Linked DNA regions of Rubrivivax gelatinosus IL144. The protein of the gene in region 2 binds, or shares a complex with, the protein of the main gene of each other region. Links are inferred from orthologs where the notes say so. Each region holds a gene or a part of one and is shown on either strand. Other genes may lie near its edges. The genes, in order: secY and secA.

Evidence for each region.
Region 1: the proteins of secA (region 2) and secY are in contact, whole or in part, in a crystal structure (PDB 3DIN), measured with the Thermotoga maritima proteins. The link is inferred for Rubrivivax gelatinosus IL144 from one-to-one orthologs. Residues at the interface, in WP_004082002.1 of Thermotoga maritima: Glu261, Ala262, Arg263, Lys300, Ala301, Arg302, Thr303, Ile304, Ile305, Leu323, Tyr324, Asp325, Pro326, Val329, Ser330, Tyr333, Ile336, Lys340, Phe345, Val349, Glu363, Phe364, Tyr374, Ser375, Gly376, Gly377, Glu393, Ile395, Thr482, Ser483; in WP_004081795.1 of Thermotoga maritima: Glu108, Gly109, Glu110, Glu111, Ala236, Glu237, Arg238, Arg239, Ile240, Thr241, Ile242, Gln243, Tyr244, Ala245, Arg246, Arg247, Val248, Thr249, Gly250, Arg251, Arg252, Val253, Tyr254, Gly256, Ala257, Ser258, Thr259, Tyr260, Leu261, Pro262.

What each region holds. Positions count from the first base shown.
Region 1 is NC_017075.1:352,429-362,637, reverse strand. The notes cover bases 256-3,237. They hold secY (preprotein translocase subunit SecY), read right to left. Parts: upstream 2,411-3,237; coding sequence 1,100-2,410; downstream 256-1,099. Other genes in these bases: rpsE (30S ribosomal protein S5), read right to left, coding at 3,061-3,237; rpmD (50S ribosomal protein L30), read right to left, coding at 2,858-3,040; rplO (50S ribosomal protein L15), read right to left, coding at 2,427-2,858; infA (translation initiation factor IF-1), read right to left, coding at 877-1,095; rpmJ (50S ribosomal protein L36), read right to left, coding at 747-860. Outside these bases: more of rpsK, read right to left, coding at 1-255; more of rpsE, read right to left, coding at 3,238-3,579; rplR (50S ribosomal protein L18), read right to left, coding at 3,602-3,964; rplF (50S ribosomal protein L6), read right to left, coding at 3,975-4,508; rpsH (30S ribosomal protein S8), read right to left, coding at 4,525-4,920; rpsN (30S ribosomal protein S14), read right to left, coding at 4,948-5,253; rplE (50S ribosomal protein L5), read right to left, coding at 5,263-5,826; rplX (50S ribosomal protein L24), read right to left, coding at 5,832-6,146; rplN (50S ribosomal protein L14), read right to left, coding at 6,177-6,545; RGE_RS01660 (peroxiredoxin), read right to left, coding at 6,759-7,277; rpsQ (30S ribosomal protein S17), read right to left, coding at 7,367-7,648; rpmC (50S ribosomal protein L29), read right to left, coding at 7,645-7,842; rplP (50S ribosomal protein L16), read right to left, coding at 7,859-8,275; rpsC (30S ribosomal protein S3), read right to left, coding at 8,278-9,147; rplV (50S ribosomal protein L22), read right to left, coding at 9,163-9,492; rpsS (30S ribosomal protein S19), read right to left, coding at 9,506-9,781; rplB (50S ribosomal protein L2), read right to left, coding at 9,793-10,209. UniProt on the Escherichia coli protein: The central subunit of the protein translocation channel SecYEG. Consists of two halves formed by TMs 1-5 and 6-10.
Region 2 is NC_017075.1:1,084,874-1,100,695, forward strand. Bases 6,316-9,581 are described here. They hold secA (preprotein translocase subunit SecA), read left to right. Parts: upstream 6,316-6,636; coding sequence 6,637-9,381; downstream 9,382-9,581. Other genes in these bases: RGE_RS05160 (hypothetical protein), read right to left, coding at 6,316-6,443; RGE_RS24895 (S8 family serine peptidase), read right to left, coding at 9,488-9,581. In the rest of the region: RGE_RS05120 (DUF1631 family protein), read right to left, coding at 1-1,214; large conductance mechanosensitive channel protein MscL, read right to left, coding at 1,266-1,688; petA (ubiquinol-cytochrome c reductase iron-sulfur subunit), read left to right, coding at 1,882-2,478; RGE_RS05135 (cytochrome b), read left to right, coding at 2,511-3,911; RGE_RS05140 (cytochrome c1), read left to right, coding at 3,939-4,709; RGE_RS05145 (glutathione S-transferase N-terminal domain-containing protein), read left to right, coding at 4,837-5,448; RGE_RS05150 (ClpXP protease specificity-enhancing factor), read left to right, coding at 5,468-5,992; more of RGE_RS05160, read right to left, coding at 6,114-6,315; more of RGE_RS24895, read right to left, coding at 9,582-12,097; bifunctional glutamate N-acetyltransferase/amino-acid acetyltransferase ArgJ, read left to right, coding at 12,442-13,671; RGE_RS05180 (MFS transporter), read left to right, coding at 13,873-15,174; ugpQ (glycerophosphodiester phosphodiesterase), read right to left, coding at 15,184-15,822. UniProt on the Escherichia coli protein: Required for protein export, interacts with the SecYEG preprotein conducting channel.

The DNA.
Region 1 (10,209 bases), 730 kb from region 2 along the record:
GATGCGGATGCCCAGCGAAGCCAGAGCGCGAACGCTGGACTCGCGGCCCGGGCCCGGGCCCTTGATGCGCACGTCCAGGTTCTTGATGCCCTGTTCCTGCGCAGCACGGCCGGCGTTCTCGGCCGCGACCTGAGCAGCGAACGGCGTGCTCTTGCGCGAACCCTTGAAACCCTGGCCGCCGCTGGAGGCCCACGCCAGCGCACCGCCTTGGCGGTCCGTGATCGTGATGATGGTGTTGTTGAACGACGCGTGCACGTGCGCAATGCCGTCCGCGATGTTCTTGCGGATCTTCTTGCTGACGCGACGCGCGGCGTTGTTGACGGGGGACTTGGCCATGTGGATCTTCCTCGTGCGTGGCGGCGGCTTACTTCTTCAGCGCGGCCGCACCCTTGCGCGGACCCTTGCGGGTGCGGGCGTTGGTGCGGGTGCGCTGGCCGCGCACCGGCAGGCCGCGGCGATGACGGAAGCCGCGGTAGCAACCGAGGTCCATCAGGCGCTTGATGTTGATCGACAGCTCGCGACGCAGGTCGCCTTCGATGGTCAGACGGCCGATTTCCTCGCGGATCTTCTCCAGCTCGGAATCGTTGAGGTCCTTGACCTTCTTCGAATACGGGATGCCGACCGTGTCGCAGATCTTCTGCGCCGTCGTACGGCCGATGCCGTAGATCGAGGTCAGGCCGATTTCCGCGTGCTTGTGCGGCGGGATGTTGATACCGGCGATACGTGCCATGTTCTTCCTCTGACTATCAGCCTTGACGCTGCTTGTGGCGCGGGTCCGTGCAGATCACTCGCACGACGCCCTTGCGTCGGATGATCTTGCAGTTGCGGCACATCTTCTTGACCGAAGCTGCGACTTTCATGGTCTTCTCCTTGACCTCACTTGGCGCGGAACACGATCCGCGCGCGACTCAAATCGTAGGGGGTGAGCTCGACCGTCACCTTGTCACCCGGAAGGATGCGGATGTAGTGCATCCGCATCTTTCCGGAGATGTGGCCGAGCACCACGTGCCCGTTCTCCAGCTTCACTCGGAAGGTGGCGTTGGGGAGGTTCTCGAGGATCTCCCCCTGCATCTGAATGACGTCGTCCTTAGACATCGCCTCAGCCCGCCTTGAAGTTCGCCTTCTTGAGCAGGCTCTCGTACTGCTGGCTCATCACGTAACTCTGAACCTGGGCCCAGAAATCCATCGTCACGACCACGATGATCAGCAGAGAGGTGCCGCCGAAGTAGAACGGGACGTTGTACTTCAGGACCAGGAACTCGGGCAGCAGGCACACCGCCGTGATGTACACCGCGCCGGCCAGCGTCAGACGCGAGAGGATCCGGTCGATGTACTTCGCGGTCTGGTCACCCGGACGGATGCCCGGAATGAACGCGCCACTCTTCTTCAGGTTGTCGGCGGTCTCGCGGCTGTTGAACACGAGCGCCGTGTAGAAGAAGCAGAAGAACACGATCATGCCCGCATAGAGCATCACGTAGATCGGCTGCCCCGGCGACAGAGCGCTCGAGATGTCCTTCAGCCAGCGCAGGCCCTCACCGGTGGCGAACCAGCCGACGATGGTCGCGGGCAGCAGGATGATCGACGACGCGAAGATCGGCGGGATCACGCCCGACATGTTCAGCTTCAGCGGCAGGTGCGACGACTGGCCGCCGTACACCTTGTTGCCGACCTGGCGCTTGGCGTAGTTCACCAGGATCTTGCGCTGACCACGTTCGACGAACACGACGACGTAGGTCACGCCGATCACGACCGCCGTGATGAACAGGCTGGCGATGATGCTCATCGCGCCGGTGCGAACCAGCTCGAAGAGCCCCCCGATCGCACTCGGCAGTCCCGCGACGATGCCGGCGAAGATCAGGATCGAGATGCCGTTGCCCAGACCGCGTTCGGTGATCTGCTCGCCCAGCCACATCAGGAACATCGTGCCTGCCACCAGGCTGACGACCGCGGTCATGCGGAAGCCGAAGCCCGGCGCCAGCACCAGACCCTGCGAGCCCTCGAGCGCCAGGGCGATGCCCAGGCTCTGGAAGATCGCCAGGCCGAGCGTGCCGTAGCGCGTGTACTGCGTGATCTTGCGACGACCTGCCTCGCCTTCCTTCTTCAGCGCCTCCAGGGAGGGCACGACGTAGGTCATCAGCTGCATGATGATCGACGCCGAGATGTAGGGCATGATGCCCAGCGCGAAGACGGTGAAGCGCGACAACGCGCCGCCGCTGAACATGTTGAACAGGTTCAGGATGCCGCCGCCCTGACCCTTGAACAGCTGCTGGAGCTGGTTCGGGTCGATGCCGGGCACCGGGATGTGCGCACCGATGCGGTAGACCACCAGGGCCAGCAGCAGGAAGATCACCCGGCGACGGAGGTCGCCGAACTTCCCGCTTTTGGCCAGTTGGTTCGCGGAGGTTGCCACGGGCTGCGCGTCCCTCTTAGGCGAACGTGCCGCCGACGGCCTCGATCGCGGCCTTGGCGCCGGCGGTCGCGCCGATGCCCTTGAGCGTCACCTTGCGGGTGATCTCGCCGCTCTTGACGACCTTGACGTTCTTGACGATCTGGCGGACCAGGCCGGCAGCCTTCAGTGCGAGCAGATCGACCTCGTCGACGCCCAGCGCCTCGAGTTCGGCCAGCGTGATCTCGCCGTTGTACTTCAGCTGCTGCGACTTGAAGCCGCGCTTGGGCAGACGGCGCTGCAGCGGCATTTGGCCGCCTTCGAAACCGACCTTGTGGAAGCCGCCGGCACGCGACTTCTGGCCCTTGTGACCGCGACCGGCGGTCTTGCCCAGACCCGAGCCGATGCCGCGGCCGACACGACGGCGCGCCTTCTTGCTGCCCTCGGCGGGCTTGAGGTTGTTGATCTGCATTACAGCACCTTCACCAGGTACGAGACCTTGTTGATCATGCCGCGCACGGCAGGCGTGTCTTCCAGGACGCTTTGGCTGTTGAGCTTGCGCAGGCCCAGGCCACGCACGGTGGCGCGATGCGACTCGCGCGTGCCGGCGACGCTGCGGACGAGCTTGACCGTGAGGGTCTTCTTCTCGGACATGAGGCTTCTCCGGCGCGGGGTCAGTTGAAGAGGTCTTCGACCGACTTGCCACGCTTGGCGGCCACTTCGGCCGGCGTGGTGGAGCGCTTCAGCGCGTTCAGCGTCGCGCGCACCATGTTGTACGGGTTGGTCGAACCGTGGCTCTTGGCGACGATGTCCGTCACGCCCATCACTTCGAAGACGGCGCGCATCGGGCCGCCGGCGATGATGCCGTCACCGGGCTTGGCCGGGGCCATCAGGACCTTGGCCGCGCCGTGTTCGCCGTCGACCTTGTGGTGGATCGTGCCGTTCTTCAGCGCGACCTTGACCATGTTGCGGCGGGCCGATTCCATGGCCTTCTGCACCGCGACCGGCACTTCCTTGGCCTTGCCCTTGCCCATGCCGATGCGGCCGTCGCCGTCACCGACCACGGTCAGCGCCGCGAAGCTCAGCGTGCGGCCGCCCTTGACGACCTTGGTGACGCGGTTGACCGCGATCATCTTTTCCTTCAGGCCGTCGTCGTTGCCTTCGGTCTGCTGGCGGGGAGTGAACTTTGCCATTTCGAGTCTTCCTTTGCGCCCGTCAGAACTGCAGGCCGGCTTCGCGAGCCGCTTCGGCCAGCGCCTTGACGCGGCCGTGGTAGGCGAAGCCCGCGCGGTCGAATGCGACCTTCTCGACGCCGGCGGCCTTGGCCTTCTCGGCGATGCGCTTGCCGATCAGGGCAGCCGCTTCGGTGTTGCCCCCCTTGCCGGCACCGATCTGCTCGCGCACTTCCTTCTCGGCGGTCGAGGCGCTGGCCAGGACCTTGGTGCCGTCCTCGGAGAAGACGCTGGCGTAGATGTGCAGGTTGGAGCGGAAGACGCTCAGTCGCGCGACGCCTTGCTGGGCGATGCGCAGCCGGGTCTGACGCGAACGACGCAGGCGTTGTTCCTTCTTCGTCATCATGGTGCGCTCCTTACTTCTTCTTCGTTTCCTTGAGGATCACGCGCTCGTCCGCATAGCGGATGCCCTTGCCCTTGTACGGCTCGGGCGGACGGAAGGCGCGAACCTCGGAGGCGATCTGACCGACGCGTTGGCGGTCGGCGCCCGAGATGACGATTTCGGTCTGGGTCGGGGTGGCGACCTTGACGCCCTCGGGCATCTCCTTCACCACCGGGTGCGAGAAACCGATCTGCAGGTTGAGCTTCTGGCCCTGGGCCTGGGCACGGAAGCCCACGCCGACCAGCGTCAGCTTCTTCTCGAAGCTCTTGGCGACGCCGTGGACCATGTTGGCCACCAGCGCACGCATCGTGCCACTCATCGCGTCGGCCGCAGCCGTGTCGTCGACGGGCACGAAGCTCAGCTTGCCGGCTTCGTTCTTGATCGTCACGAGCGGGTTCAGGTCACGCACCAGCGTGCCGTTGGCGCCCTTGACGGTGATCTTGTCGGCCGAGATCGCGACGTCCACGCCTTGCGGGACGGCGACCGGCATCTTTCCTACGCGGGACATGTCGTTCGTCCTTGGGTTAGGCCACGTAGCAGAGGACTTCGCCACCGACACCGGTCTGGCGAGCCTTGCGGTCGGTCATCACGCCCTTGGGGGTCGTGACGATCGCCACGCCCAGGCCGTTCATGACCTGCGGAATCTCGTCGCGGCCCTTGTAGATGCGCAGGCCCGGGCGGCTGACGCGCTCGATGCGCTCGATCACCGGACGGCCGGCGTAGTACTTCAGCGAAATCTCGAGTTCGCTCTTGCCGCTCTCGGCCTTCACGACGAAACCGTCGATGTAGCCTTCGTCCTTCAGGACTTGCGCGATCGCGACCTTGAGCTTCGACGACGGCATCGTGACCACGGCCTTCTCAACGCTTTGGGCGTTGCGAATGCGGGTCAGCATGTCGGCGATGGGATCACTCATGCTCATAAAAAATCTCCTTCGCGGCTACCCGAATCACCAGCTGGCCTTGACCATGCCGGGGATGTCGCCCTTGAAGGCGAGCTCGCGGATCTTGTTGCGGCCCAGGCCGAACATGCGGAACGTGCCGCGCGGACGACCGGTCAGGGCGCAACGGTTGCGCAGACGGGTCGGGTTGGCGTTGCGGGGCAGCTTTTGCAGTTCAAGACGGGCGGCGTAGCGCTCTTCTTCCGAACGCTGCGCGTCGTCGATGATGGCCTTCAGCTCGGCGTACTTCTTGGCGTACTTGGCGACCAGCTTCTCGCGCTTTTCTTCGCGCTGCTTGAGGGACAGTTTGGCCATGGCTTGCCTTCAGTTCTTGAACGGGAACTTGAACGCGGCGAGCAGAGCCTTGCACTCGTCGTCGCTCTTCGCGCTGGTCGTGATGCTGATGTTCAGCCCGCGGATCGCGTCGATCTTGTCGTACTCGATCTCGGGGAAGATGATCTGTTCCTTGACGCCGATGTTGTAGTTGCCACGGCCGTCGAACGCACGGCCGGAGATGCCGCGGAAGTCGCGCACGCGCGGCAGCGCCACCGTCACGAAACGGTCCAGGAATTCATACATGCGCACGCCACGCAGCGTCACCATGCAGCCGATGGGCACGTTTTCGCGGATCTTGAAGCCCGCGATGGCCTTGCGGCTCTTGGTGACGACCGGCTTCTGGCCGGAGATCTTGGTGAGGTCGCCGACGGCGTGGTCCATCACCTTCTTGTCGGCGACGGCCTCGCTCACGCCCATGTTCAGCGTGATCTTCTCGAGGCGCGGAACCTGCATCACCGAGGTGTAGCCGAACTTGGTCATCAGCTCGGGGACGATCTGCTCGCGGTACAGAGCCTGCAGACGCGACGTCGCGGAAGCTTGAGTCTTTGCCATGGTGCTTACGCCTTGATCTCTTCGCCGCTGGACTTGAAGACGCGGGTCTTCTTGTCGCCGTCGATCTTGATGCCGACGCGATCGGCCTTGCCGGTAGCAGCGTTGTAGATGGCGATGTTGGACTGGTGGATCGGCATCGCCTTGTCGATGACGCCGCCGGTCGTGCCCTTCATCGGGTTCGGCTTCACATGCTTCTTGACCATGTTCACGCCGTCGACGATCACGTGGTCGTCGTCGACGCGCTGCGTCACGGTGCCGCGCTTGCCCTTGTCACGGCCGGTCAGCACGATGACCTGGTCGCCTTTACGAATCTTGTTCATGAGTGTCGAACCTCGAATCTGTCGGTCGCGTCAGAGAACTTCCGGCGCCAGCGACACGATCTTCATGAAGCGCTCGCTGCGCAGTTCGCGCGTGACCGGCCCGAAGATGCGGGTACCGATCGGCTCGAGCTTGGCGTTCAGCAGCACCGCGGCGTTGCCGTCAAACTTGATCAGCGAGCCGTCTTGGCGGCGCACGCCCTTGGCGGCGCGAACGACGACGGCCGAATAGACCTCGCCCTTCTTCACACGACCACGCGGCGCGGCTTCCTTGATGCTGACCTTGATGACGTCGCCGATGCCGGCATAGCGCCGCTTGGAGCCGCCGAGCACCTTGATGCACATGACGGACTTGGCACCCGTGTTGTCGGCCACGTCGAGCCGCGATTGCATTTGGATCATTGTTCGTACCCCAACTTCTCCCCGCGCCACCCGATTGCTCGAGTCTTGCCGGTCAGTCTTGGGCCCGTGTCTGGGTAGATCTGGGCTGATCCGAGCCGGAGGCTGATGCCTGGCGCGCCGCGCTTGCGCATACGCTGACATTAGCCGCCATTTCGGCGAAGCTTTGGATTATGCCGGCGTTCCCGCCGGCGCGTCAAGCGCTGTCGCGCTATTTCATTGAAGGACGCCGGAGCGGAGCTGCTGCAGCACCGTCTCGGCATCGCTGACCTCGAACTTGCCCGCCGCCTCGACGGCAAGCGTGTGCACGACGCCGTCGACGACGATCATCGCGTAGCGCGCCGACCGCAGGCCCATGCCGCGCGACGTGAGGTCCAGCGTCAGGCCGGTTGCCCGCGCGAAGTCCGCATTGCCGTCACCCATCATGCGCACACTGCCCTGCACACCGAGCTGACGGCCCCAGGCGCCCATCACGAAGGCGTCGTTGACCGACACGCACCAGACCTCGTCGACGCCGGCGGCGCGCAGCTCTGCCGCCTTGGCGACGTAGCCGGGCACGTGGCGCTCGGAGCAGGTCGGCGTGAACGCGCCGGGGAGCCCGAAGACGACGATCGTCTTGCCGGCCGTGGCCGAGCCGATGTCGACCGCGTTCGGGCCGAGCGCACAGCCTTCTGTGGCGACATCGACGTATTCGTGGAGCTGGCCGGCGGGCAGCCGGTCACCGATCTTCAGCATGGGTCTCCTCCTGGATCTGGCCGGCGCAATGAAAAACGGCCGGCGCCGGAGTATCCGGCGGCGGCCGTTCGCGAGCAGGCGGGCGGGTCTTAGACCAGCTTCGCCTTCTCGATCAGGCGGGTCACGACCCAGCTCTTGGTCTTGCTGATAGGACGCCCTTCGGCGATCTCGACCAGGTCGCCCATCTTGTACTCGCCCTTTTCGTCATGGGCGTGGTACTTGCGCGAGCGCGCCACGATCTTGCCGTAGAGCTCGTGCGCCGCGCGACGCTCGACCAGGACCGTGACGGTCTTGGCGCGCTTGTCGCTGACGACACGGCCGATCAGCGTCCGGGTGTTCTTCTCCGGAGCGGTGGTCTGGGTTTCGCTCATTTCGCGGCCCTCTTCTTCTCGGCCAAAACGGTCTTGGCGCGGGCGATGTCGCGGCGGGTCTTGCCCAGCTGCGAGTTGTTGGTCAGCTGCTGGGTCGCCTTCTGCATGCGCAGGCCGAAATGGGCCTTCAGCAGATCGGAGACTTCCTTCTCCAGCGCCGCGACGTCCTTGGAACGCAGTTCGGATGCCTTCATGTTGCTTCCTTTGGCGTTACAGGCCGACCTGGCGGGCGACGAACGTGCAGCGCAGCGGCAGCTTGGCCGCCGCCAGCGTGAACGCCTCGCGAGCGAGCTGTTCGGGAACGCCGTTGATCTCGTACAGCACCTTGCCCGGCTGGATCTCGGCGACGTAGAACTCGGGGTTGCCCTTGCCGTTACCCATCCGGACTTCCGCCGGCTTCTGCGAAATCGGCTTGTCCGGGAAGATGCGGATGAAGATGCGACCACCCCGCTTGATGTGGCGCGAGATCGCACGGCGAGCCGCTTCGATCTGGCGCGCGGTGATGCGGCCGCGCTCGGTGGCCTTCAGACCGAATTCGCCGAACGAGACGTTGTTGCCCCGCGTGGCGATGCCGGTGTTGCGGCCCTTGTGTTCCTTACGGAACTTGCGACGTGCAGGTTGCAGCATCGTTATTCTCCTTTGGTCTCGCCGCCGGCAGCCGGAGCGCCGGCGCGACGCACGCGCTTGACGGCCGGACCACCCTTGCCGTCACCGGCAGGGGCCGCCGACGGAGCACCGTCGGCACGCGGGCCACGATCGCCACCCGGACGGCCACGGCCGGCACCCGGACGATCACCGCCCGGACGCGGACCACGGCGCGGACGGCGCTCGTCGTCACCTTCGGTCTTCGCCAGCTGCGGCGCTTCGCCGTTGGCCAGGCGGTCGCCGCGGTAGACCCACACCTTGACGCCGATGACGCCGTAGGTGGTCTTGGCTTCGGAGAAGCCGTAGTCGATGTCGGCCTTCAGGGTGTGAAGCGGCACGCGACCTTCGCGGTACCACTCGGTACGCGCGATTTCGATGCCGTTCAGACGACCCGCGGACATGATCTTGATGCCCTGCGCGCCCAGGCGCATCGCGTTCTGCATCGCGCGCTTCATCGCGCGGCGGAACATGATGCGCTTCTCGAGCTGCTGGGTGATCGAGTCGGCGATCAGCTGAGCATCGACTTCGGGCTTGCGCACTTCCTCGATGTTGACCGCGACCGGCACGCCCAGACGCTTGGTCAGCTCGGCCTTCAGGTTCTCGATGTCCTCGCCCTTCTTGCCGATCACGACGCCCGGACGAGCCGAGAAGATCGTGATGCGGGCGTTCTTGGCCGGACGCTCGATCAGGATGCGCGAGACCGCCGCGTTCTTCAGCTTGGTCTTCAGGTAGTCACGAACCTGCAGGTCTTCGGCCAGCATGCCGGCGAAGTTGCGGTTCGTGGCGAACCAGCGCGAGCCCCAGGCCCGCGTGACGCTCAGCCGGAAGCCGGTCGGATGGATTTTTTGTCCCATGTCTTTTCCAGCTCCTCAGTTGCCGACGGTCACGAAGATGTGGCAGGTCGGCTTGCTGATGCGGTTGCCGCGACCCTTCGCACGGGCCGAGAAACGCTTCAGCGTGGCGCCTTGCTCGACGTAGATCGACTTGATCTTCAGTTCGTCGATGTCGGCACCGTCGTTGTGCTCGGCGTTGGCCACCGCCGACTCGACCGCCTTCTTGATGATGACGGCGGCCTTCTTCGGCGTGAACGTGAGGATGTTGATCGCCTGGTCGACCTTCTTGCCGCGGATCATGTCCGCCACCAGCCGACCCTTGTCGGCCGAGAGGCGCACACCGCGGACGATTGCCTTGGTTTCCATGCTCTTCGTCCCCTTAGCGCTTGGCCTTCTTGTCGGCCGGGTGACCCTTGAACAGACGGGTCAGCGCGAATTCGCCGAGCTTGTGGCCGACCATCTGGTCGGTCACGTACACGGGAACGTGCTGCTTGCCGTTGTGCACGGCGACGGTCAGGCCGATGAACTCGGGCAGGATCGTCGAGCGGCGCGACCAGGTCTTGATCGGCTTCTTGTCCTTGTTGGCGGAGGCCTTCTCGACCTTGGCCATCAGGTGGTGGTCCACGAAGGGACCCTTCTTGAGTGAACGTGCCATGTTCTACGGCCTCACTTCTTGCGGCGCGAGACGATCATCGTCTGCGTGCGCTTGTTGCTGCGCGTGCGGTAGCCCTTGGTCAGCGTGTTCCACGGGGACACCTGAGGCTGGCCTTCGCCGGTGCGGCCTTCGCCGCCGCCGTGCGGGTGGTCGACCGGGTTCATGGCAACGCCGCGAACGGTCGGGCGGATGCCCTTCCAGCGGATCGCACCGGCCTTGCCGTACTGGCGAAGGTTGTGCTCTTCGTTGCTGACCTCGCCGATCGTGGCGCGGCAGTCGATGTGGATCTTGCGGACTTCACCCGAGCGCAGGCGGACCTGAGCGTAGATGCCTTCGCGAGCCATCAGCGTGACGCTGGCGCCGGCCGAACGCGCGATCTGCGCGCCCTTGCCCGGCAGCATCTCCACGCAGTGGATCGTCGAACCCAC
Region 2 (15,822 bases):
CGCTGCGCGCCGGCGTCGCCGATGTCGTCGAAGCCCGCGCCCAGCGAGGCGATGCGGTTGACGAAGCGGCGCACCGGGTGGCGGCGCGACGAGAAGAAGCTGGGGTCGCCGAGCGCCGCACGCAGCACCGGCAGCTGCAGCCGCGCGATCTCGCGTGCGATCTGCGGCGGCACCTTCGGGTCCGACAGGATCTGGTCGAACAGGCTGCCGATGACGTCGATGACCATCAGGTCGAGCGAGCCGCCGGCGGCCTGGCGCAGCTCGTCGCGATGGGCGTGGATCAGGTTGGGCAGCGCCGGCCCGCCGGCCAGGCCGGCGTCGGCGGCATCGGCCATCGCCGCGGCTTCGGCGAAGGCGATGCGGCGCATCAAGGCCATCATCGCCGGGTCGACGTCGCCCAGCGGCGTGCCGCGGCCGGCGGCGTGGCCGGAGCGTGTGCTCGGGCCGAAGCTGCTGCCGCTGCGGCGGCTGCCCCAGCGGCTGTCGACCTCGGGGCCGAGCGCCGCGCGCTCGGATTCGGCGGCGCGTTCGGAGGCGCCGAAGCCGGTGCTCGGCGCGCCGCTGCGCGACTCGGTGTTGCGCACGGTCAGCCCGGCCGGCTGCACGCCGGCGCGGCGCAGGTCGGCGACGATCTCGGCATAGGTGCTGCGCAGCAGCGTGCCCAGCGAACGCGCCATCTCCCGGGCCAGCGCGTCGCGCACCTCGGGGCGGTCGGAGACGGTCTCCACCGCCTGGTACATCGCGTGGCCGACGACTTCGGGGCGCAGCGGGTTGCGCTCGCGCTCGCCGCCGGCGCTGCCCAGCAGCGCGCCGACGTAGGCGCCTAGTTCGCGCAGCTCCCATTCGCAGGCGTGCGCGGCTTCCAGGCCGAAACGTTCGGCGGCGACCTCGATCTCGAGTTCGCGGTCCTCGACGAGGCGCAGCGACTCCCAGCTCGGGCTCTGCGTGGAGTCCTCGCCGCTGCGCGGCGCGACCTCGCGCAGCACGCGGCGGTCGAACTCCTCGTTGAAGGCCAGCGCGAAGACGGCCGACTTGCGGTTGAGCTCGAACTGCGCGCCGAGCAGGCCGTCGCGCTGGAACGCGTTGTTGGACGCGAGGGCGGCGAGGCCCAGGCTCTCGATCGTGCGTTCGGTGGCCTGACGCGCCGCCAGCTTGATGCGCTGGACGGCGGCCTCGAGGGCGGCGGGCAGGCGGTGGACGGGGTGCGGGTTCATTCGGGCGGCAGTCCCCCGAGTATGCGGCAACTGCCGCCGGCCGCCCCCGGTTTACTTGCGCGCCAGCGCGTCGCGGATCTCGCGCAGCAGCAGCACGTCCTCGGGTGTCGGCGCGGGCGCCGGCGGCGGGGGCGGCGGCGCGTTGCGCTTGATGCGGTTGATCTGCTTGACCATCACGAAGATGATGAAGGCCAGGATCACGAAGTTCACCGACACGGTGATGAAGCTGCCGTAGGCGAAGACCGCGCCGCCCTTCTTGGCCTCGGCCAGCGTCGTCGCCGTCTGGCCCGCCAGCGGGATGAAGTAGTTGCTGAAGTCCAGCCCGCCGACGACGCGACCGACCAGCGGCATGATGACGTCGCCGACGAGGGACTCGACGATCTTGCCGAAGGCGCCGCCGATGATCACGCCGACGGCGAGATCGACGACGTTGCCCTTGGTGGCGAACTCCTTGAATTCCGATGCGAAGCTCATCCGAGCCCCCTCCTGCTGGTCTTGAATCGGTGGATCGGCCCCGGTCGGCAAGTGGCCCGGAGCCTCGCGACGACGGTAGGACGAGGCATAGACCGCGTCAAGCACGCCAGTGAGCGGCGGATGCCCCTTCGGCGTCGGCTAGAATCACGGGTTGACCCGAATCTCCCCTCCCGAGCAACACCCGAGGACATCCATGAGTGACGCTGCCGTCGACCAAGGACGACGCACCTGGATCGCCATCACCTGCGGCGCTGGTGCCGTTGGTGGCGCGGCGGTCGCCGTTCCGTTCGTCAGCACTTTTGCGCCTTCCGAACGGGCCCGCGCCGCGGGCGCGCCGGTCGAAGTCGACATCAGCAAGCTGGCCCCCGGTGACCGCATGACCGTCGAATGGCGCGGCAAGCCGGTCTGGATCCTGCGCCGCACGCCGGAGCAGATCGACCAGCTGAAGACGCTCGACAGCCAGCTGGCCGACCCGAACTCCGAGCGCAAGGCTTACCCGATCCCGGATTACGCCAAGAACACGGGCCGCTCGATCAAGCCCGAGTACCTGGTCGTGATCGGCATCTGCACGCACCTGGGCTGCTCGCCCGGCGGCGTCGCCAAGGGCAGCGGCAACGCCAGCGTGCCCGCCGACTGGCCGGGCGGCTTCCTGTGCCCCTGCCACGGCTCGACCTTCGACCTGGCCGGCCGCGTCTTCAAGAACAAGCCCGCGCCGGACAACCTCGAAGTGCCGCCGCACATGTACCTGTCCGACACCGTTCTGCTGATCGGTGAGGACAAGAAGGCCTGACGCCGCAAACCACGAAGTCCGAGGTCAATTCGATGGCTGAATTCAAGCAAGCGCGGCCGGGTGCGCCGATGGCCGAGCAGTTCATGACATGGGTGGACAACCGGTTCCCGGCCACCAAGCTCTTCAAGGAGCACATGTCGGAGTACTACGCGCCGAAGAACTTCAACGTCTGGTACTTCTTCGGCTCGCTGGCGATGCTGGTCCTCGTGATCCAGATCGTCACCGGCATCTTCCTCGTGATGCACTACAAGCCTGACGCGGCGGTCGCCTTCGCGTCGGTCGAGTACATCATGCGCGACGTGCCCTGGGGCTGGCTGGTGCGCTACATGCACTCGACCGGCGCCTCGGCGTTCTTCATCGTCGTGTACCTGCACATGTTCCGCGGGATGATCTACGGCAGCTACCGCAAGCCGCGCGAGCTGGTGTGGATCTTCGGCTGCGCGATCTTCCTCGCGCTGATGGCCGAAGCCTTCATGGGCTACCTGCTGCCGTGGGGCCAGATGAGCTACTGGGGCGCGCAGGTCATCATCAACCTGTTCTCGGCGATCCCCTTCGTCGGCAACGACCTGTCGCTGCTGATCCGCGGCGACTTCGTCGTCGGCGACGCGACGCTCAACCGCTTCTTCAGCTTCCACGTCATCGCCGTGCCGCTGGTGCTGCTGGGCCTGGTCGTCGCGCACATCATCGCGCTGCACGAAGTGGGTTCGAACAACCCCGACGGCATCGAGATCAAGGCGCTGAAGGACGACAAGGGCATCCCGCTGGACGGCATCCCCTTCCATCCGTACTACACGGTGCACGACATCTACGGCGTGGCGATCTTCCTGATCCTCTACAGCGCCGTGCTGTTCTTCGCGCCCGAAGGCGGCGGCTACTTCCTGGAGTTCAACAACTTCATCCCGGCCGACCCGCTGAAGACCCCGGCGCACATCGCCCCGGTGTGGTACTTCACGCCGTTCTATTCGATGCTGCGCGCGGTGACCGACGACATGGTCACGGTGCTCGTCGTGCTGATCGCGATCGCCGGCGTGCTGGGCTTCGTCAAGGGCGGCTTCAAGGGCATCTGGAAGTTCGCCCCGCTGGTCGGCGCGATCGTGCTGGTGGCGCTGCTGAAGACCTTCGACGCCAAGTTCTGGGGCGTCGTCGTGATGGGCGTCGCGGTGCTGATCCTCTTCTTCCTGCCCTGGCTGGACCGCAGCCCGGTGAAGTCGATCCGCTACCGTCCGGCGTGGCACAAGGCCGTCTACGCGGTGTTCGTCGTCAACTTCCTCGTCCTCGGCTACTACGGCATCCAGCCGCCGTCGGCCGCCGGCTCGATCATCTCGATGGTCGGCACGCTGTTCTACATGGGCTTCTTCCTGCTGATGCCCTGGTGGAGCCGCATCGGCGAGTTCAAGCCGGTGCCTGAGCGCGTGACCTTCCGCGCCCACTGAGCCGACGAGAGCGGAGTCCTAGACACCATGAAGAAACTGATCCTCTCCCTGCTCGCCAGCCTGGCGCTCCTCGGTGCGGCTCACGCCAACACCGGCGGGCCGGCCTGGGACAAGTTCCCCAGCGAACGCCTGAACGACCAGGCGGCGCTGCAGCGCGGTGCGCAGACCTTCGTCAACTACTGCCTGAACTGCCATTCGGCGTCGTACGTGCGGTACAACCGCCTGCGCGACATCGGCCTGACCGAGCAGCAGATCCGCGACAACCTGATCCTCACCGGCGTGAAGGTCGGTGAGCTGATGAACAGCGCCATCGATCCGCGCGACGCCAAGGAATGGTTCGGCGCCACGCCGCCGGACCTGTCGCTGGTGGCGCGTTCGCGTGCCGACGGCTCCAAGGGCAGCGGCGCCGACTACCTCTACACCTACCTGCGTGGCTTCTACCGCGACGACAGCCGTCCCACCGGCTGGAACAACCTCGTCTTCCCGGCCGTCGGCATGCCGCACGCGCTGTGGGAACTGCAGGGCACGCAGCGTGCGGTGTTCGAGGAAGAGAAGGACGCGCACGATCCGGCCAAGGTCACGCACGTGTTCAAGGGCTTCGAGCTCGAGACCCCGGGCAAGATGAACAAGGCCGAGTACGACGCCACCGTCGCCGACCTCGTCGCGTTCATGACCTGGATGTCCGAGCCGGTCCGCAGCACCCGCACCCAGTTGGGCATCGGCGTGCTGATCTTCCTGGCGATCTTCACCGTGATCGCCTGGCGCCTGAACGCGGTGTATTGGAAGGACGTCAAGTAGACGTCCGCCACGCCCGGCGGTCGGCCGGGCCATGGAGCGCAGTGGCAGCCTTCGGGCGACCACTGCGTTTGCTTCTTTTGACGCGGGGCCCGTCTGGCCCCCAACTGACGATTGAGGGCCCCACGCCATGATGGTGCTTTACTCCGGAACGACCTGCCCCTACTCGCACCGCTGCCGCTTCGTGCTGTTCGAGAAGGGCATGGACTTCGAGATCCGCGACGTCGACCTCTTCGCCAAGCCCGAAGACATCGCGATGATGAATCCGTACAACGAGGTGCCGATCCTCGTCGAACGCGATCTCATCCTCTACGAGTCGCACATCATCAACGAGTACATCGACGAGCGCTTCCCGCATCCGCAGCTGATGCCGGGCGACCCGGTGGCGCGTGCGCGCGTGCGGCTGTTCCTCTTCAACTTCGAGAAGGAACTGTTCGCCCACGTGAACCTGCTCGAAGGCCGCGGCATCAAGGCGACCGACAAGCAGCTCGAGAAGGCGCGTTCGCAGATCCGCGACCGCCTGACGCAGCTCGCGCCGATCTTCGTCAAGAACAAGTACATGCTCGGTGACGACTTCTCGATGCTCGACGTCGCGATCGCCCCGCTGCTGTGGCGCCTGGACTACTACGGTATCGACCTGTCGAAGAACGCCGTGCCGCTGCTGAAGTACGCCGAGCGCATCTTCTCGCGTCCGGCCTACATCGAGGCGCTGACGCCGTCCGAGAAGGTGATGCGCAAGTAAGCCGGCAGGGCCTCGACCGATGAGCGCGACCAGCGACAACCAGGGTTCCTCGACGCGCCCGTACCTGCTGCGGGCGCTGCACGACTGGTGCACCGACAACGGCTTCACGCCGTACATCGCCGTCTACGTCGACGCGAGCGTGCAGGTGCCGATGGAGTACGTGAAGAACCACGAGATCGTGCTCAACGTCGGCTTCGAGGCCACGTCCGGGCTCAAGCTCGGCAACGAGTTCATCGAGTTCAAGGCCCGCTTCGGCGGCGTGCCGCGCGACATCGTCGTGCCGGTCGACCACGTCGTCGCGATCTACGCCCGCGAGAACGGCCAGGGCATGGCCTTCCCGGCGCCGGCCGAAGCGGCGCCCGCCGCACCGCCGGTGTCTCCGGCCGCCGAGGCGCGGGCGCCGACGCCGCTGCGCTCCGGGCTGCGCCTGGCCTCCGAGGCTCCCGAGCCGCCGGAGGCAGACGCCGAGACCCCGCCTCCGTCCGACGAGCCGCCCGAGCCCGCCGGGCCCGGCGGCCGCCCGTCGCTCAAGCGGATCAAGTAGGCGCTCCTACAATCCGCAGCTCGCGCCGGCTTAGCTCAGTTGGTAGAGCACCCGCCTTGTAAGCGGAAGGTCGTCAGTTCGACTCTGACAGCCGGCACCAGCCCCCTGGCGCGGCCGTGGCTCAGCGCCGCAGGCCGGGCTCGGGCGGCAGCACCCGCACCTTGATCGCCACCGGCGCCCAGCCGGCGTTGCGCAGCCGCGTGTCCAGCCGCGGCAGCAGCTGGCGCAGCTTGGCCGCCGCTGCGCCGTGCGCGGCCAGCAGCGTCCAGCCTTCCTCATCGAGCGGCCCGGGCCGCACCGCGGTGCGCAGGCCGCCGGCCAGCAGCGGCGCGATCGCGTCGTAGCGCGCGCGCGACTCGCGCGCCCGCTGCAGCAGCCCCGCCAGCGGCGCGTGGCCGCTCAGCGCGTCGCTGAACGAGAGCGTGCCGGCGAGAGGGGAGCGGGGGGCCATCACGACAGTCTAGCCCTATGGCCGCGCGAGCGCGGGGGCGCCGATGTCGCGCCATGACCGGGTGCTAAACTCGTCGGCTTCGTGTCCGTGCGCCAGCGCGACGCCCGAGCGCCCCGAGCGAATCGCCCGATCCCTCTCGGCCCTTCGGCATCGCGGGGTGCCGGCACCGCATCACATCTCGAGCGCGGACTTCATGTTTCCCAAGATCCTGACCCAGATTTTCGGCAGCCGCAACGAACGCCTGCTGAAGGGCTACCGGCGCACGGTCGACAAGATCAACGCGCTGGAGTCGCAGCTGCAGAAGCTCGACGACGCCGCGCTGCGTGCCAAGACCGACGAGTTCCGCCAGCGCCTGGCCCAGGGCACCTCGCTCGACGACCTGCTGCCCGAGGCTTTCGCCGTCGTGCGCGAGGCCGGCAAGCGCGTGCTGAAGATGCGCCACTTCGACGTCCAGCTGATCGGCGGCATGGCGCTGCACGAAGGCAAGATCGCCGAAATGCGCACCGGCGAAGGCAAGACGCTGGTCGCCACGCTGCCGGTGTACCTGAACGCGCTGCCGGGCAAGGGCGTGCACGTGGTCACCGTCAACGACTATCTCGCGCGCCGCGACGCCGAATGGATGGGCCGGCTCTACGGCTTCCTGGGGCTGACCGTCGGCGTCAACGTGCCGGGCCTGTCGCGCGAGGAGAAGCAGGCCGCCTTCGCCGCCGACGTCACCTACGGCACGAACAACGAGTTCGGCTTCGACTACCTGCGCGACAACATGGTCTACGACGTGCGCGAGCGCGTCGCGCGCGGCCTGAACTACGCCATCGTCGACGAGGTGGACTCGATCCTCATCGACGAGGCGCGCACGCCGCTGATCATCAGCGGCCAGGCCGAGGACCACACCGAGCTGTACGTCAGTGTCGACGCGGTGATCCCGAAGCTGAAGAAGCAGATCGGCGAAGCCGATCCGCGCACCGGCGAAGGCGTCATCGAGCCGGGCGACTTCACCGTCGACGAGAAGGCGCACCAGGTCTTCCTGACCGAAGCCGGCCACGAGAAGGCCGAGCAGATCCTCGCCGAGGCCGGCCTGCTGGCCCCGGGCGCGAGCCTGTACGACCCGGCCAACATCGCGCTGATGCACCACGTCTACGCGGCGCTGCGGGCCCACCAGCTCTACAACCGCGACCAGCACTACGTCGTGCAGAACGGCGAAGTGGTCATCGTCGACGAGTTCACCGGCCGTCTGATGACGGGCCGGCGCTGGAGCGACGGCCTGCACCAGGCCGTGGAAGCCAAGGAAGGCGTCCGGATCCAGAGCGAGAACCAGACGATGGCCTCGGTCACCTTCCAGAACTACTTCCGCATGTACGGCAAGCTGTCGGGCATGACGGGCACGGCCGACACCGAGGCCTACGAGTTCCAGGAGATCTACGGCCTCGAGACGGTGGTCATTCCGCCGAACAAGCCGACCGTCCGCCAGGACGAGAACGACCTGATCTACAAGACGGCCAAGGAGAAGTACGACGCCGTCATCGCCGACATCCGCGACTGCTACGAGCGCGGCCAGCCGGTGCTGGTCGGCACGACCTCGATCGAGAACTCGGAGCTGATCTCCGAGCTGCTGAAGAAGGCCGATCTGCCGCACCAGGTGCTCAACGCCAAGCAGCACGCCAAGGAAGCCGAGATCGTCGCCCAGGCCGGCCGGCCGAAGATGGTGACGATCGCGACCAACATGGCCGGCCGCGGCACCGACATCGTGCTCGGCGGCAACGTCGAGAAGCAGATCCAGTTCCTCGAAGCCGACCCGGCGCTGTCCGAGGACGAGAAGAAGGCCCGCGCCCAGCAGCTCACCGACGAGTGGCAGGGCCTGCACGAGAAGGTCAAGTCGCTGGGCGGGCTGCGCATCGTCGCCACCGAGCGCCACGAGAGCCGGCGCATCGACAACCAGCTGCGCGGCCGTTCGGGCCGCCAAGGCGACCCGGGTTCCAGCCGCTTCTACCTGAGCCTGGACGACCCGCTGATGCGCATCTTCGCCGGCGACCGCGTGCGCGCGGTGATGGACCGGCTGAAGATGCCCGAGGGTGAGGCCATCGAGGCCGGCATCGTCAACCGCTCGATCGAGAGCGCGCAGCGCAAGGTCGAGGCGCGCAACTTCGACATCCGCAAGCAGCTGCTCGAGTACGACGACGTCTCCAACGACCAGCGCAAGGTCATCTACCAGCAGCGCAACGAGATCCTCGAGTCCGAGTCGCTGGACCAGCAGATCTCGAACCTGCGCCGCGCGACGATGACCGAGGTCGTGCGCACCTACGTGCCCGCCGAGAGCCTGGAAGAGCAGTGGGACCTGGCCGCGCTCGAACGCGTGCTGACCGAGGAATGGCAGCTCGAGCTGCCGCTCAAGAGCATCGTCGAGGGCAGCGAGAGCATCACCGACGAGGAGATCGTCGACAAGGTCATCGCCGCCGCCGACGCGCAGTTCCAGGCCAAGATCGACCTGGTCGGCAGCGAACAGTTCACGCCCTTCATGCGCATGGTGCTGCTGCAGGCGATGGACTCGCACTGGCGTGATCACCTCGCGGCGCTGGACTACCTGCGCCAGGGCATCCACCTGCGCGGCTACGCCCAGAAGAACCCGAAGCAGGAATACAAGCGCGAGGCCTTCGAGCTCTTCAGCCAGCTGCTCGACGTCGTGAAGATGGAAGTCACGCGCGTGCTGATGACGGTGCGCATCCAGTCGCGCGACCAGGCCAGCGAAGCCGCCGAGGCGATCGAGGAGCAGGCCGGCCAGGTCAGCAACGTGACCTACACCCATCCCAACGAGGACGGCAGCGTCTCGCAGGAAGCCGATGCCGCCACGGCCGTGGCCGAGGTGCCGCGCGTCGGCCGCAACGATCCCTGCCCCTGCGGCAGCGGCAAGAAGTACAAGAGCTGCCACGGCAAGCTGGCCTGACGGCCGGCATCGCCGCGACGACGACGGGGCCCGCGGGCCCCGTTTCCATTTCCGGCGGACATGAAAAAGGGGCCCCGAGGGGCCCCTTCGTGCAGGCTCGCGCCGCTTATTGCGGGCGGGCGATCGTGATCACCGGCGAGGTCCAGGTCTCCCAGTCGGTCGCGATGCCCTCGTCGCCCAGCGCCTTGAGCACCGAGATCTTCACGACGTAGCGGCCGTTGGGCACCGTCTTCCAGGCCTTCGGGTTCTCGCCCTTGCCGCGGAAGGTCGTGCCGTCCCAGGAGTAGGTGAAGAAGCCGCCCGGCGTCGAGTTGCGGGTGACGTACTCCTCCATGCTCACGCGGTGCCAGGACTTGCCGGTGTCGGCCTCGAAGGCTTCCAGGATCACCTTGCGCGACAGGTGGTCGTAGTGCACGAGGAAGTACGGGATGTTCCCGTCGGCCATCGTGAACGTCGCACCCGAGGGCTGGTTGGTGTAGCTGCCGCCGGCCAGCGTCGCCAGCCACGGGAAGCCGTTGGCCGTCGGCGTCAGCACCACGGTCGACTGGTAGTCGCCCTTGAAGCCGGCGTAGGGCACGCGCAGCGGCGCGGTGCCGTTGGTCGGCGTCAGGACGATGTAGCCGCCGTAGAGGCTGCGGTCGGGCAGCGAGCTGTTGGCGGTGATCGTCGCCGAGAACTTGCCCGTGCCGCGGGCCGGCACCGTCAGCGTCGTCTGGCTGAAGCTCACCGTCGCCGGGCCGTCGAAGACACCGCTGACGTTGTACGAGCTGCCGGTCGTGGTGTTCGGGCCGGCGGCCAGCGACGCGACGTGGCTGATCGTGTAGGTGACCGGCGCGCCCGAGCGGTTGCTGACGGACAGCGTCTTCAGCGAACTGCCGGCGGCGCTCTCGCCCAGCGCAAGCTGGCTCGGCGAAACCGTCGCGGTGTTCTGGATCACGCCGATGATGTCCAGCATGCCCGAGCCCTGGCGGAACGAGAAGTCCAGCAGCCCCAGACCCGCGTTGCCCGACCAGTTCTTCGGGTCGGCCGTGTTGTAGATCCGGTCGGCCACCTGGCCCGGCTTGAGCTTGGGGTTGGACTCCAGGATCAGCGCGACGCCGCCGGCGACGTGCGGCGCGGCCATCGAGGTGCCCGACAGCGTCGTCGTGCCGCCGAGTTCCAGCGGATAGGTCGACAGGATCGCGCCACCCGGCGCGCCGACGTTCGGCTTGAAGCCGAGCTCGGCGTCCAGGCCGTAGGAGCTGAAGCCCGAGATCAGGCCGCCCGTGCCGTAGGGATAGCTGACGTAGGTGCCGGACCAGTTCAGCGTCGTCGTGCCCGCGGCGATCGCGGCGTCGAGCTTGGCGCCCTGGTCGGCGGTGATCGCGACCACCGGGATCGTGATCGCCGGCGTGCCGGCCACCGTCGGCGACAGCGCGCCGGCCTGGTTGTTGTAGAGCACGACGGCCGCCGCGCCGGCGTTCTGCGCGTTGAGGGCCTTCTGGTAGAACGAGCAGGTGCCGCGACGGATCAGCACCGCCTTGCCGGTCAGGCTGCCGGCCGCCGGCGCCACGCAGGCGTCGTCGGCGGTGGTGGTGGTGCCGGTCTTGGCCATCGTCAGCGAGCCGCTGGTCGGCGCCACCGGCGAACCGCTGGCCGGCGTGAAGCCAAACGGCGTGCCGCCGACGGTGAACGACAATTGGGCGTTGTCGTAGGAGGCGACGCTGATCGCCTTGTCGGCCACGCCCGGCGCGCCGGTGGCGAACAGCGCGTCCGGCGACGAGCCGCCGGGGCCGTTGTTGCCGGCCGAGGCGACGACGATGACGCCCTTGGCGACGAGCTTGTTGGAGGCCTTGGCGGTCGGGTACTCGGGCCACTGGCGCGCCGCGCCCAGGCTCATGTTGATGACCTGCATGCCGTCCTCGTAGGCGCGCTCCAGCGCCGCGAGGATGATGTCCGACGAGGTCGTGCCGGTGCAGCCGAAGACGCGGTAGGCGCCAAGCGAGGCCTTGGGCGCGACGCCGAGAACGCCGCCGCCGTTGGCGCCGACGATGCCGGCGACGTGGGTGCCGTGGCCGGCGCAGTCGTCGGGCACGTCGTCGGGCACCGGGGTCAGCGCGTCGCCGCTGCCGCTGCTGTCGTAGGCGTCGCCGACGAAGTCGTAGCCGGCGATGACGCGCGCGGTCGGGAAGGAGGTCGAGCCGTTCGTGCCCTTGCCGCCGAAGGCCGGGTGGTCGATGTCGATGCCGGTGTCGATGATGCCGACCTTGACGCCGGCGCCACTCAGGCCGAGCTGCTGCTGGGCCACCGAGGCCCCGGTCATCGTGATCGCGGCCACCAGGTCGGGCGAGGCTTCGCCGTTCTTCACCGGTTCGGGCGCAGCGACGTTGAGCACCGGGTAGATCGCCTTCACGCCGGGCAGCATGGCCAGCTTGGCGCGATCGCGCTGGTCGACCTTGACGACGAAGCCGTTGAACAGCTTGTCGAAGCTGCGGCGCTCGGTCACGCGCAGCTTGGCGTTCTTGATCGCGGTGCGCAGCGACGCTTTTTCGGTACGCACCGAGGCCAGGGTGTTGCCGTCGGCGACGGGCTTGCCGTCGAGTTCGACGAACCAGAGCGTGCCGGACTCGGCGGCGGAGACCGGGACCGAGCTTTGCGCGGCCAGTGCCGGTGCTCCTGCGAGCGCGGCTGCCGCGGCGATCGCGGTCAGCATCGGCACGAGGTTGTGCTTTCTCATGAGGTCGTTCACTCCTGTGCGGGCGCCGTCCTGCGGCGCCTCTGTGGCGGCCATGGGAGATGCGAGCGAGAGCTGCGGCGCGGGGGGCCGCGCGGCAGCTTTCGGAGGCGTTTCAGGGGGCAGGCTGCCGGTCCGTCCCCCCGAGGTGCGAACGATTATGGGTAGCCCCTCAGGGCCCGGGCAGGGGGCTGGACGCCCGCGTGCAAGCCGCATCCCGCGACTGCGGGGGCGGGTTCCACCGGGGTTCCCCGAGCCGGCGCAGCGGCGCACCGCGCGGGGGCAGGGTCGCACCGGATGCGCTCCTAGAATCGGCGCTCCATCCGCCTCACCGTTGCGCCGCCGCCATGCCCGTGAACCTCGCCGCCCCTGTCCCCGAGTCCCTGCTGCCGGTCGCCGGCGTGCGCCTGGGCGTCACGATGGCCGGCATCCGCAAGGCCGGCCGGCGCGACCTCGTCGTCTTCGAGCTGGCCGAAGGCTCGGCCGTCGCCGGCGTCTTCACGCAGAACCGCTTCTGCGCCGCGCCGGTCCAGATCTGCCGCGAACACCTGGCCGCCGGCGAAGGCATCCGCGCGATAGTCGTCAACACCGGCAATGCCAACGCCGGCACCGGCGCCGACGGCCTGGCGCGGGCCCGCCGCAGCTGCGACGCGCTGGCCGCGGTGGCCGGCGTCGCGCCGCGCCAGGTGCTGCCGTTCTCGACCGGCGTCATCATGGAGACGCTGCCGGTCGAACGCATCGAGGCCGGCCTGCCGGCCGCCTGGGCCGCGCTGCGCGCCGACGGCTGGGCCGAGGCCGCCGAAGGCATCATGACCACCGATACCCTGCCCAAGGCGGCGTCGCGCCAGCTGCAGATCGGCGGCCGCACGGTCACCGTCACCGGCATTGCCAAGGGCGCCGGCATGATCCGCCCGAACATGGCGACGATGCTGGGCTTCGTCGCCACCGACGCCGCAGTCGATGCGGCGCTGCTGCAGCCGCTGCTGCGCGAGGCCGCCGACCTGAGCTTCAACCGCATCACGATCGACGGCGACACGTCCACGAACGACTCCTTCGTGCTGATGGCCACCGGCCAGGCCGGCCACGCGCCGATCACGACGCTCGACTCGGCCGAAGGCCGCGCGCTGCGCGAGGCGGTCGTCGCGGTGTCGCAGCATCTGGCGCAGGCCATCGTGCGCGACGGCGAGGGCGCGACCAAGTTCATCACCGTCACCGTGCAGGGCGGGCGCGACGAGGCCGAGTGCCGTGCCGCGGCCTATGCGGTGGCGCATTCGCCGCTGGTCAAGACGGCGTTCTTCGCCAGCGACCCCAACCTCGGCCGCATCCTGGCGGCCGTCGGCTACGCCGGCATCGGCGACCTCGACCAGGGCCTGATCGACCTCTTCCTCGACGACGTGCACGTCGTGCGCGAAGGCGGCCGCCACCCCGGGTACCGCGAGGAAGACGGCCAGCGCGTGATGAAGCAGGCCGAGATCACCGTGCGCGTCGACCTGCACCGCGGCGCCGCGGCGGCGACGGTCTGGACCTGCGACTTGTCGCACGACTACGTCAGCATCAACGCCGACTACCGCTCCTGATCCCTTCTCCTGCGGTCGTGCCGCCGGTCCAGGGCTGCTAGGATCGCTGCCCCTTCCCCCCGATGGCCGGCCGGCGTCCACCGCCCGAGCGGCCATCGACAGGCCGGCGCGCCGCGTGCCGGCCGCGGGCCGCCGATCGTGTCGTCTTGGCGTCGCCCGTGATCCGCGGCTTGACCGCGCCGACGACCGGAGACCTGCACGATGACCCGCGCGCTGCTCGCCCGCCTGCGCGCCGCCCTGACGCTGCCGCCGGGCGACCTGCTTCGAAACGCCACCTACCGCCGCCTGTGGAGCTCGATCCTGATCAGCTCGCTGGGCGGCCAGGTGACGATGCTCGCGCTGCCGCTGACCGCAGCCGTGCTGCTGCATGCCACGCCGACCCAGATGGGCCTGCTGACGGCGATGGAGATCGCGCCCTTCGTGCTGTTCTCGCTGCCGGCCGGCGTCTGGCTGGACCGCGTGCGCAAGCTGCCGGTCTACATCGCCGGCGAACTGCTGATCGGCGTCGCGGTCGGCAGCGTGCCGCTGGCCTGGGCGATGGGCTGGCTGGCGATGCCCTGGCTGTACGCCGTCGGCTTCTTCATCGGCTGCGTCTTCACGGTGGCCGGCACGGCCTCGCAGATCGTGCTGACCCAGGTCGTCGAACGCGACCGGCTGGTCGAGGCGCACGCCAAGAACGCGCTCGCGACCTCGGGCTCGGACGTCGCCGGGCCGGGTTTCGCCGGCCTCTTGATCAAGCTCTTCGGCGCGCCGCTGGCGCTGCTGGTCGACGCCGTGCTGGTCGTCGTCTCGGCGGCCATCCTGCGCGGCATCCACGTCGACGAGCGCCGCACGCCGCGGCCGGACGCGCGTTTCGGCCGCGAGCTCGCCGAAGGCCTGCGTTTCGTCGCCGAGCACAAGCTGCTGGTCGCGCTGGCGGTGGCCGTCGGCACCTGGCAGCTGTGCCAGAACGCGGCGCAGGTGGTGCAGATCCTGTTCGCGACGCGCACGCTGGGCCTGTCCGAACACGCCGTCGGCCTGTGCTACATCGGGCTGGGCGCCGGCACGGTGACGGCCAGCGTCTGGGGCAACCGCATCAGCCGGCGCATCGGCCCGGGGCCCAGCATGGTGCTGGGCTTTCTGGTCTGCGGCAGCGGTTGGCTGCTGCTCGCGGTTGCACCGGTCGGCCCCTGGGGCGTCGCCGCCTTCGCCGCGACGCTGGCGCTCTACGGCGCCGGCGCGGTGCTGGCCTTCATCAACTTCCTGGCGCTGCGCCAGGCGGTGACGCCGGAGCCGATGCTCGGCCGCATGACGAGCACGATGCGCTGGCTGATCCTGCTGCCGGCCGGCCCGGGTGCGCTGATCGGCGGCTGGCTCGGCGAGCACCACGGCCTGCGCTCGGCGCTGGCCTTTGCCGGCGGCGTCTCGATGCTGCTCGTCGTCGCCGCCTGGTGGCACCCGGTGATCCGCGGCGTGCGCTCGCTGCCGAGCACGGCCAAGCCGGTGACGGCCGGCGGCGCCTGAGCCGCGGCCTCAGTCGACGACGCGCGTCGCGTCGGGCGAGAAGCGGTCGACGGCGTCGGTGATCAGCCCGGCGACGCCGGCGGCCAGCAGCCGGTGCGCCTCGGGCGGGTCGTTGACGGTGTAGCAGAGCACGCGCATGCCGTCGGCGCGGGCACGATCGACCAGCGCGGCGTCGACCGTCATGTAGTTCGGGATGAGGGCCACGCAGCCGAGCTCCAGCGCCGCCTCGTACCAGCCGTCCCAGAAGGCGTCGACGAGCAGCGCCCGCGGCAGCTCGGGCGCCACGTCGCGCGCGCCGGCCAGCGCCTCGGCCTTGAAGGAGCTGAGCAGCGGCGGCAGGTCCTGGCCGGCCCACAGCCGGCGACAGGCCGCGGCGACGACCTGGCCGGTGTGGCGCTCGGTGCCCGGTGTCGGCTTGATCTCCAGGTCGAGCCGGAAGCCGTTGCGCAACAGGTAGGTGGCCAGCGCGTCGAGGCTCACCGGCGGCTCGCCGGCGTAGGCGCGCGAGTGCCAGCCGCCGGCGTCCAGCCGCGACAGCTCGCTCCAGGGGCGTTCGCCGGCGATGCCGCGTTCGGGCGTCGTGCGCTCCAGCGTCGTGTCGTGCATCAGGAAGGGCACGCCGTCGGCGCTGAGCTTCACGTCGCATTC